2 regions of the Streptomyces sp. NPDC004667 genome follow, and region 1 is predicted to be linked to the other one. Evidence: riboswitches for the same ligand, from Rfam matches in the RefSeq annotation. Region 1 holds a riboswitch; the other holds the start of a gene.
What was found. A riboswitch is a leader RNA that binds a small molecule or an ion and turns the genes downstream of it on or off. The one in region 1 is predicted to bind thiamine pyrophosphate.

Region 1 (4,979 bases):
CGCCGGATCGAAGCGCGCCGGGTTCAGCGCCGCCCGCCCCGAGGTCAGGTCGACGGGCCGGCCCAGCCGTTGCTTCCCGCTCAGGAAGCCCGAGGCCAGCGGACTCCAGGTCAGCACGCCCATCCCGTAGCGACGGGCGACCGGCAGGACGTCGGCCTCGATCCCCCGCGCCAGGATCGAGTACGGCGGCTGCTCGGTCCGGAAGCGGTGCAGCGCCCGCCGCTCGGCGACGTGATGGGCCTCGACCAGTTCCTCGGCGGGGAAGGTCGAACACCCGAAGGAGCGGATCTTCCCCGCCGTGACGAGGTCGCCGAGGACGGACAGCGTCTCCTCGACATCGGTCGTGTGGTCCGGGCGGTGCACCTGGTAGAGGTCGATCCAGTCGGTGTCCAGCCGCCGCAGGCTGTCCTCCACGGCACGGACGATCCAACGCCGTGAATTGCCGCTGCGGTTGCGCCCCTCTCCCATCTGGAAGTGGACCTTCGTGGCGAGCACGACGTCGTCGCGCCGCCCCTTGAGCGCCTTGCCGACGATCACCTCGGACTCTCCGGCGGAGTACATGTCCGCGGTGTCGACGAAGTTGATGCCCAGGTCGAGCGCGGCGTGGATGATCCGCCCGCACTCCTCGTGATCGGGGTTCCCCACGGCCCCGAACATCATCGTTCCGAGGCAGTGCGCACTCACCTCGATGCCGGTCCCACCCAGATTTCGGTATCGCATGGTCATGCGCCCGCACTCTAGGAGTTGGAGCGCACTTCAAGGCAAGACCATTCCGCCGGTCAACCGCACACGGCTTTCCGGTCACCCCCGCTCCCGGTCCCGCCGGACCGGGACGGGACGGGCCCGCGACTCCCCCCATGGGTCGCGGGTCCGTCGACGTCCGGGGTGCCCCGGGTCAGTCCGCCAGGGGGAGGTAGACCCGGTTGCCGGCGGCGGCGAACTCGGCGGACTTCTCCGCCATGCCCGCCTGGATCTCCTCGGCCTTCAGGTCACCGCCGTGCTCGCGGCGGATGTCCTGGGAGATCTTCATGGAACAGAACTTCGGACCGCACATGGAGCAGAAGTGCGCGGTCTTCGCGGGCTCGGCCGGAAGGGTCTCGTCGTGGAACTCGCGGGCCGTGTCCGGGTCGAGGGCCAGGTTGAACTGGTCCTCCCAGCGGAACTCGAACCGCGCGTCCGACAGGGCGTCGTCCCATTCCTGGGCGCCCGGGTGGCCCTTGGCCAGGTCCGCGGCGTGAGCGGCGATCTTGTAGGTGATCACACCGGTCTTCACGTCGTCCCGGTTCGGGAGGCCCAGGTGCTCCTTGGGCGTGACGTAGCAGAGCATCGCGGTGCCCCACCAAGCGATCATCGCGGCGCCGATGCCCGAGGTGATGTGGTCGTACGCGGGCGCGACGTCCGTGGTCAGCGGGCCGAGCGTGTAGAACGGCGCCTCCTCGCAGATCTCCTGCTGGAGGTCGATGTTCTCCTTGATCTTGTGCATCGGGACGTGGCCCGGGCCCTCGATCATGGTCTGCACGTTGTGCCGCTTGGCGATCGTGTTCAGCTCGCCCAGCGTCTTCAGCTCGGCGAACTGCGCCGCGTCGTTGGCGTCCGCGATCGAGCCGGGACGCAGACCGTCGCCCAGCGAGTACGTGACGTCGTACGTCGCGAGGATCTCGCAGAGCTCCTCGAAGTTCGTGTAGAGGAAGTTCTCCTTGTGGTGCGCCAGGCACCACGCGGCCATGATCGAGCCACCGCGCGAGACGATGCCGGTCTTGCGACGGGCGGTCAGCGGCACGTAGGGCAGCAGCACGCCGGCGTGGACCGTCATGTAGTCGACGCCCTGCTCGGCCTGCTCGATGACCGTGTCCTTGTAGATCTCCCAGGTCAGGTCCTCGGCACGGCCGTCGACCTTCTCCAGCGCCTGGTAGAGCGGCACGGTCCCGATCGGGACGGGGGAGTTGCGCAGGACCCACTCGCGCGTGGTGTGGATGTTGCGGCCGGTCGAGAGGTCCATGACCGTGTCGGCGCCCCACTTGGTCGCCCAGGTCATCTTGTCGACCTCCTCCTCGATGGAGGAGGTGACCGCGGAGTTGCCGATGTTGGCGTTGACCTTCACCAGGAACCGCTTGCCGATGATCATCGGCTCGATCTCCGGGTGGTTCACGTTGGCCGGAAGCACGGCACGACCTGCTGCGATCTCCTCGCGGACGACCTCGGGGGAGACGTTCTCGCGGATCGCGACGTACTCCATCTCCGGGGTGATCTCGCCCCGGCGGGCGTACGCGAGCTGGGTGACGGCGGCGCCGCCACGGCCGCGGCGGGGCTGGCGGGGCCGGCCCGGGAAGACGGCGTCGAGGTTCTTGAGTCCGCCGCGCGGCGAGGTGTGCTTGATGCCGTCGTCCTCGGGGCGCACGGGACGTCCCGCGTACTCCTCGGTGTCGCCGCGGCCGATGATCCAGTTCTCGCGCAGGGGCGGCAGGCCCCGGCGCACGTCGGTCTCGATCTGCGGGTCGGTGTACGGCCCGGACGTGTCGTAGAGCGTGACGTCCTTGCCGTTGGTGAGGTGGACCTGGCGGACCGGCACCCGGATGTCCGGGCGGGAGCCCGCCAGGTATCCCTTGTGCCAGCCGGGCTGGCGCTCGGTCTGGCCGTCGGCGTCCTGGCTGACGGCAGGCGTGCGTGCGTCCTGAATGGTCATGAGACCTGATCTCCCTACGCCGGCATTACCCGGTAACAGGTTCGGCGGTCGACGCAGCCTCTTCCCGTACGCATTTTCATGCGCGTACGGTGATCAGCGCCCTCTCAGCCCGGTGCTCCGAGCTCCCGCGTTGTGCAAAGTAGCCCCCACGCTAGCGTCATCTGTGGCGTGCTGAACAGTGGGCCCCCTCATCTCTTGCGATGATCTGCCGGTGACGTCCTTGCCGCAGCCCCCCACCACGCCCACGGACCCCCACGGCCACACCGGTCACGAACATGCCTCCCACGGGCATGCGACCGGCGCCTCCCACGGCGGCCACGGTCACAGCCATGGACACGGGCCGGCGGCACCGGTCTCCAAGCACCTGCGCAAGGTGATCGCCGCCGTGCTGATCCCCTTCGCCGCAGCCGTCTTCGTCGGCATGGCCGTGCTCTGGCCGGGCGGGGCCCCCGCCCACCAGCGCACCGGAGTCGGCTTCGACCGCCAGACCCAACAAGGCATGGTCGTTGCCTTGGCAAAGGTCGACTGCAAATCAGTGAACGCCTCGCAGGTGCCGCCCACCGGCGACACCTCCACCCCCGAGGGCCGCGAGGCCCAGGCCGCGCAGACCGGGGAGTGCAAGAAGGCGACGGTCGAGGTCGCCAGTGGACCGGACAAGGGCCGGGCGTTCTTCGAGATCGTCCAGCCCGGCGCCCCGCGGCAGTTGGAGAAGGGCCAGGAGGTGGTGGTCGCGTACGCCCCGGACGCGCCGCGGGACCTCCAGTACTCCGTCGTCGACGTGAACCGCAAGCTGCCCCTGGCCCTACTGGCCGGGATCTTCGCACTCGCGGTCGTGGTGGTCGGGCGGATGCGCGGGGTGTTCGCGCTGGTCGCCCTGGTGGTGAGCTTCGCGATCCTGACGCTGTTCATCCTGCCGGCGATCCTCCAGGGCTCGAACCCCCTGCTCGTCGCCGTCATCGGAGCCAGCGCGATCATGCTGATCGCCCTCTACATGTGCCACGGCCTGACGGCGAGGACCTCGGTAGCCGTCCTCGGCACCCTCGCCTCGCTGCTGCTGATCGGGCTGCTGGGCTCGCTCTTCATCGACTGGGCCTTCCTGAGCGGCAACACGGACGACAACACCGGGCTGATCCACGGCCTCTACCCGCACATCGACATGAGCGGTTTGCTGCTCGCGGGCGTGATCATCGGCTCGCTCGGCGTCCTCGACGACGTGACCGTGACGCAGACCTCGGCAGTCTGGGAACTCCACCAGGCCGACCCGGGTATGGGCCCGCGCGGCCTGTACCGGGCGGCCATCCGGATCGGCCGCGACCACATCGCCTCGGTCGTCAACACCCTGGTGCTGGCCTACGCGGGCGCCGCACTGCCCCTGCTGCTGCTGTTCTCGATCGCGAACAGCAGCATGGGATCGGTGGCCAACAGCGAGCTGGTCGCGGAGGAGATCGTCCGCACCCTCGTGGGCTCCATCGGGCTCGTGGCCTCCGTCCCCGTCACCACCGCGCTCGCCGCCCTGGTGGTTTCCGCCGACCGGACGGGCTCGCCGGCCGCCGCCGTGGTCCCGCAGCCCGCCCGCGGCGGCCGGGGGCGTCGGCGCAAGCGCTGAGGGAACGCCGGGTCAGCCCGCGTTCTGCTCGTTCTGGCGGGCCTCGGCGAGGATCTTGCCGAGCTCCTCGTCGAGGCTCTCCTCGAAGTCGCCGAGGTTGCGTTCCTGACCGAGCGGAACCAGCCGGTCCGTGCGGTCGAGGAAGGCGACGAGCGGCGCCGCACTCGCGCGGAACAAGGCCCGGTCGCAGCCCACCTGGAGGCGGATGTGGACGTCGGACAGCTCCTCCGGGCGGGTGGGGGCGATGTGCACATCGCCGTCACCGCACGGCTTGTTGATGCCGTCGAGAAGCAGTTCCCGGCCGAACGCCCAGGTCACGGGGGCGTCTCCGGGAAGGTGGAAGGTCAGGCGTACGGCGTAGGGGTCGCGAGCCTCGTATCCGAGTTCCACCGGGATCCGGAACGCGAGCTCCTCGGAAACGAGGAAACTCATCATGACCTCTGCCTGTACCGACTCGCGCATTGCCTACCCCGCTGTAGTGGAAGTGGCCAGGAATGTCCCCCAGGGCCCTCTTGACAAGAGTGGTGTAAGCGATTGCAGATCACAAGGAGTGAGTTTTCAGATACTGATAGAGAAGGAGAGGGTGCTCAACAGCGCGCCTACTTCACTCCGTAGTCGATCGACCGCATAGAGCAACCGGTCCTGCTGGTGCAGGGGGAGAGAAATGGCCATGGTCGCGGCAGTGTCGCC
Region 2 (4,979 bases), on a different contig from region 1:
GACGAGGTGCGCCGCGCGGAGAAGGAGCTCGACGACACCACCGCGAAGTACGTCGCGCAGGTGGACGAGCTGCTCAAGCACAAGGAATCCGAGCTGCTCGAGGTCTGATGAACGACTCTCCCTGGGCCGCCGAGCCGGTGGCGGCGGGTCCCGCATACGATGCGCTGGTGGGCCCGCAGACTCGGCCCATGTCCATCGTGCCCGATGCCGCCGGCCGTGATTTCGACGACCGGGAAGCACGCGATCGGGGGGCCGCCGCCTTCGGCGGCCCCCCGTTCCGCGCCGAGACGCCGCCGCAGGAGCCCATGCCCAGCCCCCCGCCTCCGCCTTCGCAGGTACCGCAGGACGCCTCCCCGCCGCCGCAGAAGAAGCGCGCGGGGCGGGATCTGCGTGCCGCCATAGGGGTCGGCGTCGGCCTCGGCGCGGTGATCTTCGCTTCGCTGTTCATCGTCAAGGCCGTCTTCGTCGGTGTGATCGTCGTCGCCGTCGTCGTCGGCCTGTGGGAGCTCACCTCCCGGCTCCAGGAGAAGAAGGGCATCAAGGCCCCGCTCGTCCCGCTCGCGGTCGGCGGCGCGGCCATGGTGATCGCCGGATACGTCCGGGGGGCCGAGGGCGCCTGGGTGGCCATGGCGCTCACGGCGCTGGCCGTGCTCGTCTGGCGGATGACCGAAGCGCCCGAGGACTACCTCAAGGACGTCACGGCGGGCGTCTTCGCGGCGTTCTACGTGCCCTTCCTGGCCACGTTCGTCGCGATGCTGCTCACCGCCGACGACGGTCCCCAGCGGGTGGTGACCTTCCTGGTCCTGACGGTGGTCAGCGACACGGGGGCCTACGCGGTCGGCTGGCGCTTCGGCAAGACCAAGCTCGCCCCGCGCATCAGCCCCGGCAAGACCCGCGAGGGACTCTTCGGGGCGGTGGCCTTCGCGATGGCGGCCGGCGCGCTGTGCATGGAGTTCCTGGTCGACGGCGGCGCCTGGTGGCAGGGCCTGGTGCTGGGCCTGGCTGTCGCGGTCAGCGCCACCCTGGGTGACCTGGGCGAGTCGATGATCAAGCGCGACCTGGGCATCAAGGACATGGGCACCCTGCTCCCGGGCCACGGCGGCATCATGGACCGGCTCGACTCGCTGCTGCCGACCGCTCCGGTCGTCTGGCTGCTGCTGGCGGCCTTCGTGGGCACGGGCTGACCTGCGAAAAAGCCGGGCGATACGCCGGGCGGTTACTCTTGGAAGGCGCGCTGCTTCTGCGGCGCGCCTTTCGTCTTACAAGGAGTACCCGCCATGGCCCGCCCCGTTCCGGGAGAGCTCACCTTCGTCGCCCCTCGTGGGGCCAAGAAGCCGCCCCGGCACCTCGCCGACCTGACCCCGGCCGAGCGCCGGGAGGCCGTGGCCGCGATCGGTGAGAAGCCGTTCCGGGCCAAGCAGCTCTCCCAGCACTACTTCGCCCGCTACGCGCACGACCCGGCCGAGTGGACCGACATCCCCGCCGCGTCGCGCGAGAAGCTCCAGCAGGAGCTGCTGCCGGAGCTGATGAACGTCGTCCGGCACATCAGCTGCGACGACGACACCACCCGCAAGACCCTGTGGAAGCTGCACGACGGCACGCTCGTCGAGTCCGTGCTGATGCGCTACCCCGACCGGGTGACCATGTGCATCTCCTCGCAGGCCGGCTGCGGCATGAACTGCCCGTTCTGCGCCACCGGCCAGGCGGGCCTGGACCGCAACCTGTCCACGGCCGAGATCGTGCACCAGATCGTCGACGGCATGCGCGCGCTGCGCGACGGCGAGGTCCCCGGTGGCCCGGCCCGGCTCTCCAACATCGTCTTCATGGGCATGGGCGAGCCGCTGGCCAACTACAAGCGGGTCGTCGGCGCCATCCGCCGCCTCACCGACCCGGAGCCCGACGGCCTGGGCCTGTCGCAGCGCGGCATCACCGTCTCCACCGTCGGCCTGGTCCCGGCCATGCTGCGCTTCGCCGACGAGGGCTTCAAGTGCCGCCTCGCCGTCTCGCTGCACGCGCCGGACGACGAGCTGCGCGACACCCTGGTCCCGGTGAACACCCGCTGGAAGGTCCGCGAGGTCCTCGACGCGGCCTGGGAGTACGCCGAGAAGTCCGGCCGGCGCATCTCCATCGAGTACGCGCTGATCCGCGACATCAACGACCAGGCCTGGCGCGGTGACCTCCTCGGCCGCCTGCTCAAGGGCAAGCGCGTGCACGTCAACCTGATCCCGCTGAACCCGACCCCGGGCTCGAAGTGGACCGCGTCGCGTCCCGAGGACGAGAAGGCCTTCGTCGAGGCCATCGCCCGGCACGGCGTGCCCGTGACCGTACGCGACACCCGTGGCCAGGAGATCGACGGCGCGTGCGGCCAGCTGGCCGCCTCCGAGCGCTAGGTTCCGGCCGCGACCGCCCGTAATCGGCCACGAGGTACCCTGTGGCCGGACAACTTCATCATTCCGACAGGGGAGCGCCACAGCGCTGAGAGTGCGGTAACCGTCATCCGCAGACCCTCTGAACCTCGCCCCGGTCATTCGGGGTAGGAAGTTCGGTCATCACTCAAGCTGTTGCGCCCTGCCCGGCGTCCGCTCCCACAGAGCGCCGGGCAGGGCCGCGTCTTCTCCTGGACATCCCAGGAGGAATTCACCAGTGAGCACCACCAAGAAGATCGCGGGCGCGGCGCTCGTGGCCGCGCTGGGCGTCGGCACGCTCAGCGCCTGCGGCGGCGACGCCAAGGACAAGCCGGCGGGCGCGAGCGACGCCCCGAAGTCCAAGACGATCACCCTCGTCTCCCACGACTCCTTCAACGTGACCGACACGGTCCTCAAGGAGTTCGAGCAGCAGAGCGGCTACACCGTCAAGGTCCTGAAGTCCGGCGACGCGGGCGCCGCCCTGAACCAGGAGATCCTCACCAAGGGCTCCCCGCGCGGCGACGTCTTCTTCGGCGTCGACAACACGCTCCTCTCGCGCGCCCTCGACAACGGGATATTCACCCCGTACCAGGCCAAGGGCCTGGACCAGGTCAAGCCGGAGTTCGTGCTCGACCAGCAGCACCGTGTCACCCCGGTCGACTCGGGTGACATCTGCGTCAACTACGACAAGGCCTACTTCGCCGACAAGAAGATCGCCCCGCCGCAGACGCTGGACGACCTGACCAAGCCGGAGTACAAGAACCTGCTGGTCACCGAGAACGCCGCGACCTCCTCGCCCGGCCTCGGCTTCCTCCTCGCCTCCGTCGGCAAGTACGGCGAGGACGGCTGGAAGGACTACTGGAGCAAGCTCAAGGCCAACGGCGTCGAGGTCGTCGACGGCTGGGAGCAGGCCTACAACGAGCGCTTCTCCGGCTCCGCGGGCGGCAAGAAGGCCAAGGGCGACCGTCCGCTGGTCGTCTCCTACGCCTCCAGCCCGCCGGTCGAGGTCCTCTACGGCGAGCCGCAGCCGGCCGAGGCCCCCACGGGCGTGGCCACCGGCACCTGCTTCCGCCAGGTCGAGTTCGCGGGCCTGCTCAAGGGCGCGAAGAACGAGGAGGGCGGCAAGGCGCTCATCGACTTCCTGGTGGGCAAGAAGTTCCAGGAGGACATGCCGCTCCAGATGTTCGTGAACCCGGTGATCAAGGACGCGAAGCTGCCGGAGGTGTTCACGAAGCACGGCGTGGTCGTCGAGAAGCCGGAGACGGTCGCCCCCGACGCCATCGCCAAGAACCGTGACCAGTGGGTCAAGGCATGGTCCTCGCTCGTCGTGAAGTAGTGCGGGACGCCTCCCCGAAGGAGGGCGGGCGCGCCACCGCCGTCAGGTTCGCCCTGATGGCGGTGCCGCTCGCCTTCTTCGGGCTGTTCTTCGCCTATCCCGTCGCCGCGATTGTGGGGCGCGGGCTGAAGACGGACGAGGGCTGGCAGTTCGGGCGCGTCGGCGAGGTCCTGGCCAGGCCCGACATCGCGGGCGTCCTGTGGTTCACCACGTGGCAGGCGTTCGCCTCCACCGTCCTCACCCTGCTCATCGCCCTTCCCGCCGCGTACGTCTTCGCGCGCTTCGAGTTCCCCGGCAAACAGCTGCTGCGGGCGCTGGTCACCGTGCCGTTCGTGCTGCCCACCGTGGTGGTCGGATCGGCCTTCCTGGCGTTGGTGGGGCGGGGCGGACTGCTCGACGAACTGTGGGGCGTCCGGCTGGACACCACCGTCTGGGCGATCCTGCTCGCCCACGTCTTCTTCAACTACGCCGTCGTCGTCCGGACGGTCGGCGGGCTGTGGGCCCAGCTGGACCCGCGCCAGGAGGAGGCCGCCCGGGTCCTGGGCGCGGGACGGTTCGCCGCCTGGCGGCGGGTGACGCTGCCCGCGCTGGGCCCGGCGGTGGCCGCGGCTTCGCTGATGGTGTTCCTGTTCACCTTCACCTCCTTCGGCGTCGTGCAGATCCTGGGCGGGCCCGCGTACTCCACGCTGGAGGTGGAGGTCTACCGGCAGACCGCGCAGCTCCTGGACCTGCCGACGGCCGCGGTGCTGACGATGGTCCAGTTCGCCGCCGTCGGCCTGATCCTCGCCGTGCACGCCCGGACCGTGCGCCGGCGCGAGGGCGCACTGCGGCTCGTGGACCCGGCGCACACCGCGCACCGCCCGCGCGGCTGGGCCCAGCGGAGCCTCCTCGGCGGGGTGCTGCTGACCGTGGCGCTGCTGATCGTGGCCCCGCTGGCCGTGCTGGTGGAGCGGTCCTTCGACGCGCCCGGCGGGTACGGGCTCGGCTTCTACCGGGCGCTGCAGGACGCGGGCTCCGGTGGCGGAACGTTTCTGGTGCCGCCGCTGGAGGCCATCTGGAACTCCCTGCAGTACGCGCTGGCCGCCACCGCCATCGCCCTGTTCGTCGGAGGGCTCGCGGCTGCGGCGCTGACCCGTCGCGGAGGCCGGTTCGTGCGGGGCTTCGACGCGCTGCTGATGCTCCCCCTCGGCGTGTCCGCCGTGACGGTGGGCTTCGGCTTCCTGATCACGCTGGACGAG

Region 2: another riboswitch for thiamine pyrophosphate. It lies ahead of ABZW32_RS25900 (thiamine ABC transporter substrate-binding protein); the one in region 1 lies ahead of thiC (phosphomethylpyrimidine synthase ThiC).

The regions. Positions count from the first base shown of each region.
Region 1 covers NZ_JBEXKC010000008.1:119,433-124,411, forward strand. The annotation lists gene ABZW32_RS06990 (aldo/keto reductase) at 1-720, opposite strand, end outside; gene thiC (phosphomethylpyrimidine synthase ThiC) at 896-2,683, opposite strand; TPP riboswitch at 2,678-2,822, opposite strand; gene ABZW32_RS07000 (YibE/F family protein) at 2,895-4,289, shown strand; gene ABZW32_RS07005 (SsgA family sporulation/cell division regulator) at 4,302-4,751, opposite strand; gene ABZW32_RS07010 (helix-turn-helix domain-containing protein) at 4,848-4,979, opposite strand, start outside.
Region 2 covers NZ_JBEXKC010000052.1:35,239-40,217, forward strand. The annotation lists gene frr (ribosome recycling factor) at 1-108, shown strand, start outside; gene ABZW32_RS25890 (phosphatidate cytidylyltransferase) at 108-1,184, shown strand; gene rlmN (23S rRNA (adenine(2503)-C(2))-methyltransferase RlmN) at 1,278-2,390, shown strand; TPP riboswitch at 2,449-2,558, shown strand; gene ABZW32_RS25900 (thiamine ABC transporter substrate-binding protein) at 2,644-3,741, shown strand; gene ABZW32_RS25905 (iron ABC transporter permease) at 3,798-4,979, shown strand, end outside.